DNA from 2 places in the Kribbella sp. NPDC002412 genome. Region 2 is predicted to be linked to the other one. Evidence: riboswitches for the same ligand, from Rfam matches in the RefSeq annotation. Region 2 holds a riboswitch; the other holds the start of a gene.

Region 1 (3,402 bases), on a different contig from region 2:
TACCTGCAGAACTGGATCGGCGGCCGCTCCCCTGCCGAGGCGTACTACGTCCCGCCGCCGGCGCAGTCGGTCCCCGAGCTCCTCGCCGACCTGATGGCATTCGTCCGCGAGTCCCGCCTGCCGGTGCTGGCGAAGACCGCGATCGCGCACGCACAGTTCGAGACCATCCATCCCTTTGCCGATGGCAACGGACGGACCGGCCGCGCGCTGATCCACCTGATCCTGCGCGCCGAGGGCCTGGTCGAGCGGACAGTCCCGCCGGTGTCGCTGTCGCTCGCGACCCACGCGACGCAGTACATCGAGGCGCTCACCGCCTTCCGGCACGTTGGCAAGCCGACCACCCCGCGGGCCCGCACGGCAGCCAACCAGTGGCTGCTGATGTTCGCCGCAGCGTGTAGCCACGCCACCGCGGAGGCCGCCCGCTTCGAGCGAACGGCGGCCGATCTCAAGAGCGCCTGGCGGGACCGCGCCGCACCTGTGCGGGCCGGCTCGGCCGTGGAGTTGCTGATCGAGACGCTGCCCGCCGCCCCGGTGCTCACCCTCGCGGGCGCGGCGAAACTGATCGACCGGTCGCAACAGGCCGCCAACCAGGCGCTCGCGCGGCTGGTCGAAGCTCGCGTCCTGCGGGAGGTCACCGACGGCCGCCGGAACCGCGTCTACGAGGCTCCCGAACTGATCGACGCCTTCACCTTGCTGGAACGGCGTTTCGCCAGCCCGGCGGCCGATACGCGGATCGAACCGCCTAGCAGACCGGTCCCGTCGAGGCCAGAACCAACACGCAGCGCTCATTGACTTTCCCCTCCCGTTCGGGCAACAATTCGAACACATGTTCGATCCTGCTGCAAAATCCGACCGGGAGCGTGAGGAACCGTGATGCCGGAGCCGTTCGACTGGGACATCCTGTACCGCCCATCGGCGATGGCGATGGTCCGCGGCCAGCTCGGCTTCAGCTGGATGGTGCTGTCCACCCGGCTCGCGGAGCTGACCGACGAGCAGTACTTCTGGCAGCCGAGCGGCGAGGCGCTGACCGTCGTCCGGCGCCACTACGCCGGCCGGTTCCGGTCCCTCGGTTCCGGCGAGTGGGTCGCGCAGTGGCCGGATGAGCCGGACCACCGTGGCCCGCGCACGATCGCGTGGCTGATCGCCCACCTGACCGAGGCGTTCTTCGAGCGCTGGGAGTGGACGTTCGGCGAGCGCAGGCAAGGACGCGCCGACATCACGCTGCACGGCAACGCCCGCGACGCCGTCGCCTGGCTGACGCACTGGGTCGAGACCTGGCGTGACTCGGTCGCCGCGCTGGACGAGGAGCAGGTGATGACGGTCGGCCTCAGCCAGGCGACCGAGCTCGACGCCGCCGAGCCTTTCGGTCACGTCGTGCTGCGTCTCAACCGCGAGCTGATCCACCACGGCTCCGAGATCATGACGCTGCAGGACCTCCACGCGGCGGCGGCTGAGACGCGGGGCGGTGGGGACCACAAGATGTGCGACACGCGGCGTGGCGCTGCCACAAAATGTCGGAGCCGCCACCTAGCATCACTACTGCTGGTGGTTCGGAGGCATCAACACCACAAGATGTGGGTGACTCCGAGGCAACAGGGGAATCCGGTGCGAATCCGGAACTGCCCCGCAACGGTGAGCGGAACCCTTCCGCAAGTCCGAGTACCTGCCACCGGCGCGCGCACCGCCGGTGCGCGCGGTCCGAGACCTCGAGGGCGGGTCGCAGGGCGTGACAGGCGCAGTCCCGGCCGGTGCTGCCTGTCCCGTCATGCTTCCCGCCCGCGAGACGAGGCCCTCCGAACTCGCGTGGAAAGAGCATCTGTGACCGTCACTTCCTCATCACGACCGGGGGCCGACCAGCCGTCGATCGAGCTGACCGTCGTCCGCCGCGACGGCAGCAGTACGGCGTTCGACCAGTCCAAGATCGCGGTCGCCATGACCAAGGCGTTCCTCGCCGTCGAGGGCGCCGACGCGGGCACGACGCATCGGGTCCGGGACCTGGTGACCGACCTGACCGGCCGGGTCGTCGACGCCCTGACCAGTCGTGGCCCCCGCCACCACCAAGCCCGCCGCAGCGTCCAGGTCGAGGACGTCCAGGACCAGGTCGAGCTGGCGCTGATGCGCGCCGGCGAGCACCAGGTCGCCCGCGCCTACGTCCTCTACCGGGAGGAGCGTACCCGCGCTCGCACGCCCGCCGACCCGGCCGGTGTCACCGAGAAGCCGGCCATCACCGTGCGCGCGGCCGACGGCAGCGCGGCGCCACTCGACCTCGACCGGCTGCGTGTGATCGTCGCCGAGGCTGCCGACGGCCTCGACTCGGTCGATCCGCAGTTGATCCTCGACGAGACGCTCGGCTCCTGCTACGACGGCATCGGCCAGCACGAGGTCGAGCTCGCGCTGGTGATGGCCGCCCGGTCGTACGTCGAGACCGAGCCGCAGTACAGCTTCGCCGCCGCCCGCCTGCTGCTCGACCAGATCCGCCGTGAGGCGCTCGGCCGGGTCCACGGTGAGCCACGGCAGGCGAGCCAGGCCGATATGACCACGGCGTACCCGGAGTACTTCCCGGAGTACATCCGGACCGGGATCGAGGCCGGCCAGCTCGACCAGGAGCTCGCGAGCTTCGACCTGACCGCGCTGGCGGCCGCGATCAAGCCCGAGCGTGACCTCGACTTCGCGTTCCTCGGACTGCAGACTCTCTACGACCGCTACCTGCTGCACATCGACAAGGTTCGGTACGAGCTGCCGCAGGCCTTCTTCCTGCGGGTCGCGATGGGGATGGCGCTGCGCGAGGACGACCGGGAGGCGCGGGCGATCCAGTTCTACGAGCTGCTCAGCTCGTTCCGGTTCATGTCGTCCACGCCGACGCTGTTCAACTCCGGCACGACCAGGCCGCAGCTGTCGTCCTGCTTCCTCACCACGGTCGAGGACGACCTGGGCGGCATCTTCACCAAGATCCGCAACAACGCCCTGCTCGCCAAGTACTCCGGCGGCCTCGGCAACGACTGGACCCCGGTCCGCGGCATCGGCGCCAGGATCCGCGGAACCAACGGTGAGTCGCAGGGCGTCGTACCGTTCCTGAAGATCGCCAACGACACCGCCGTCGCGGTCAACCAGGGCGGCAAGCGCAAGGGCGCGGTGTGCGCCTACCTGGAGACCTGGCACATCGACCTCGAGGAGTTCCTCGACCTCCGCAAGAACACCGGCGACGAACGCCGCCGGACCCACGACATGAACACGGCGAACTGGGTGCCCGACCTGTTCATGCAGCGCGTCGAGGCCGACGGCCAGTGGACGCTCTTCTCCCCCGACGAGGTCCCCGACCTCCACGATCTGTACGGCGCTGCCTTCGCCGAGGCCTACCGCGGCTACGAGGAAGCGGCGGACCGGGGCGAGATCAAGGTGTTC
Region 2 (3,402 bases):
GGTGTACGACGGCGTGCGCACCGAAGCCGCCCTCGTCCACCGAGGCCTCCAGCCAGCGGTACGCCGCCAGGTAGTGGTGCGACGGCGCCATGTCCGGGTCGTGGTAGATCGCCACCGGGTTCTCGCCGAACCCACGCGGCGGCTGGATCATCAGGACGACGTTCCCGAACCGCAAGGCCGCAAGCGCAATCTCACCGGACGGGGTGACGTACAACTCCCCCGGCGGCGCTCCCCAGGCCTCGGTCATTGCCTCACGCAACGACTCCGGGACCCGGCCGAACCACTGCTGGTACGTCGACAGCGGGACCTTCGCCACCGCGTTCGCCAGCTGTTCGTCGGTCAGCCAGTCGACGTCGTGCCCGCCGGCCGCGATCAGCCGGTGGATCAGCCCGTCGGCGCCGTCCGCGCCCTGCAGCTCACTCAGGTCGAGCCCGCCGAGGTCGTACCCGGCCGCCTCGAGCTGCCCGAGCAGCACGACTGCGGACGCCGGAGTGTCCAGACCGACCGCGTTCCCGATCCGCGCGTGCTTCGTCGGGTACGACGACAACACCAGAGCGAGCCGCTTCTCGGCGACCGGGACGTGCCGGAGCCGGGCATGCGCGACCGCGATCCCGGCCAGCCGGTCGCAACGCTCCGGGTCGGGCGCGTAACGAGCGAGCCCGTCCTCGTCGTACGCCTTGAACGAGAACGGGATCGTGATCAGCCGCCCGTCGAACTCCGGAATGGCCACCTGGGTCGCCGCGTCCAGCGGGCTCACCGCGGCGTCGCTGGCCTCCCACTGCTCGCGCGTCGAGGTCAGCGCGAGGCCCTGGAGCAGCGGGATGTCGAGCGACGCGAGCGCACCGGCGTCCCAGGCGTCGTCCGCGCCGCCTGCGCTCGCGTCCGCCGCGACGGATCCACCGGCGGCGAGCAGAGTGGTGACCAGAACGTCGCACTTGCGCAGCAGCTCGAAGAGGCCGGCGTTCTCGGCGCTGGTCGGATCCAGTCCGCGGAGGGTGCCGCAGTACACAGGTAGCGGCTGCGCGCCCGCGTTCGACACAGCCGCGGCCAGTGCGTCGACGAACGCGGTGTTTCCGGAGATCTCGTGCGCGCGGTAGTAGACGATGCCGACGACCGGCCGCTGGTCCTCGACGAAGGTGCCGCGGACGCCGTACGCCGGGAGTGCCTGCGGTGGGTCGAACTCGTCGCCGGTCAGCAAGATCGTGTCGCGGAGGAAGCCGGCCAGGTTCCGGAGGTTCCCGGCGCCGCCCTCGCGCAGGTAGGCGAGCGCCTCGGTGACCGCACCGGCGGGCACGGTCGACAGCGACATCAGCTCGGCGTCGGGCGCGGCCTCGCCGCTGACCACCACGGCCGGCTTGCCGGACGCGATCACCGCGTCGAGCCCTTCCTCCCAGGCCCGGCGGCCGCCGAGCAGGCGGACGACCACGACCTCGGCGGAGTCAAGCAGCGGGGTGAGCTCGGCCAGGTCGAGCCGGGCGGGGTTCGCGACCTTCCAGCCCGCGTCCGCCTCAGAGGCAGCCAGCAGGTCGGTGTCGGCGGTGGAGAGCAGCAGCAGGTTCGCGGGCACGCGCCACGAGTCCTTCCTCGGGGTGTCCACGCCCCGTCCGGAGGTTCGACGGCGGCAGTTCCTGACTCCCACGCGAGGTGGTCACAGTGGCGGGACCGTCCCGGACTCACACCGGGTTCCTGCTGATGCCGTCGGTTGACGTCGCCGACTCTAGCCGACGGCTTTGAGAGGGCCGGAGCGCCAGGCCATCACAATTGCGCCAGTCGCTCGCCGCTGAGCGTGGAGCCGCCGTTGGGTGGCGGTTGTGATGGTCTGGCGGTCCCCTACTCAGCGGTGCGTGGCGTAGTGGGCGGCGAGGAGGTCGGTGCCCCAGTCGTTGCGGAGGTCGCGCCAGACGGAGTGGATGTGGTTGGCGTTGTCCTGGGTGTTGTCGTACTCGGCGAGGAAGGTCGGGCCGGCGATCGAGTAGTAGTGCCGGTTGCCTACGCCCGGTTCGGTCTTGCCGGCCCAGGCGAAGGTCAGGCGCTCGATGCCGTGGTCGGTGATGTCCTGCCAGGTCTGCAACCCGATCGGCCCGGCGGCGCGGCCGACGTACTGGCCGATCAGGAGGCTGAACACCTGGCGCTGCTCGGCGGTCATCTCGCCGTACGCGAGGCCGCGGTGCAGCAGGGACGCGTCGGCGACCGGGTCGTGCCGGGTGAGGATGTCGTCGGGCGCCTCGTCGGAGACGACGGCGACCGCGCGCTGGCCGGAGTCGAGGGCGTGCAGGAGCTGGAAGCCCAGGTCCTGCTCGGCGGCCAGGAACCGCCGGCCCGCCTGCGGGCCGGACCTCACCTCGGCCGGGTTCGACCCGATGAACTGCGGCGTGAACGCGATCGCGCCGTCGACCAGCGTCACGTGCAGAGCCAGGTGGTGACCGTTCAGCCGCCAGGCCCACGGCTCCGTGTCGGACGGGTCGCCGAGCACGCGGAGGAAGTACCGCTGACCCAGCACGGACCCTTCCCACTCCCCCGTCGGCGGCAGGTCGGGGATCTCGCGCAGGATCACCTCCGCCTCCAGCACGGCCATCGAGTCGGCCACGCCGCGCTCGCTGCAGCCGACCTCGATCAGCCGCTCCGCGAGCCGCTGCTGGGCCGGGTTCAGCTCGGCCAGCGGCAGCCCGGGCCGGTCGCCGGGCAGGTACGTCCAGTCCTTGTGGTCGGGCGTGTCGAACGCTGCCCTGATCTTGTCCAGCTGGGCCGGCGAGAGGCTCGCCAGCAGCTCGAGGACCGCCTCCCGGGTCTGCTCTACAACCATGCCGATCGCTCCCGTTCCGTCGGTTCGTAAGGTGTCCACTGCTCGAACGGCCGGTCCAGCTTGTACCGGAAATCCGGCTGCCGCAGCAGGACGCGTGTTTCGGCGTTGTCCGGGTTGCGCAGCGTCTCGAAGAACCGGACCGACCAGTGGAACCAGCGCATGCAGAACAGCCGCATGGTCAGCCCGTGCGAGACCAGCAGCACGTTCCGCGGCGCGTCCGGCGTCTCGAAGTCGCGGTGCATCGTCTCCAGGAACGTGGACACCCGGTCGTACACGTCGGAGCCGGACTCGCCGTGGGTGAACCGGTAGTAGAAGTGCCCGTACGAGTCCCGGAGCTGCTGCTGCCGCTCGATGTCCGCGGTGTCCTGGAAGTTGGCCCAGTCCTGCTCCCGCAGCCGCGGCTCCTCGCGGACGACCTCCAGCAGGTCGTCGATGCCGAGCGACTCCAGTGTCTGGCAGGCCCGCAGGTACGGCGAGACGTAGACCCGGACCGGTTCGTTGTCGAACAGCTCCCGCAGCCGCTTCCCCGCCTGGATCGCCTGCTCGTGGCCGTGCTGCGTCAGCGGGATGGCGTGGTCGGGGACGCGCTCGAAGATCGT

Evidence for each region. A riboswitch is a leader RNA that binds a small molecule or an ion and turns the genes downstream of it on or off. The one in region 2 is predicted to bind cobalamin.
Region 1: another riboswitch for cobalamin. It lies ahead of ACWCOV_RS02265 (ribonucleoside-diphosphate reductase subunit alpha); the one in region 2 lies ahead of cobN (cobaltochelatase subunit CobN).

Annotation. Positions count from the first base shown of each region.
Region 1 is NZ_JBSFBL010000002.1:94,581-97,982, forward strand. It holds gene ACWCOV_RS02255 (Fic family protein) at 1-792, shown strand, start outside; partial or broken gene ACWCOV_RS02260 (DinB family protein) at 925-1,407, shown strand; cobalamin riboswitch at 1,530-1,685, shown strand; gene ACWCOV_RS02265 (ribonucleoside-diphosphate reductase subunit alpha) at 1,819-3,402, shown strand, end outside.
Region 2 is NZ_JBSFBL010000006.1:174,412-177,813, forward strand. It holds gene cobN (cobaltochelatase subunit CobN) at 1-1,567, opposite strand, end outside; cobalamin riboswitch at 1,604-1,731, opposite strand; gene ACWCOV_RS07335 (DUF3500 domain-containing protein) at 1,835-2,803, opposite strand; gene ACWCOV_RS07340 (histidine phosphatase family protein) at 2,794-3,402, opposite strand, start outside.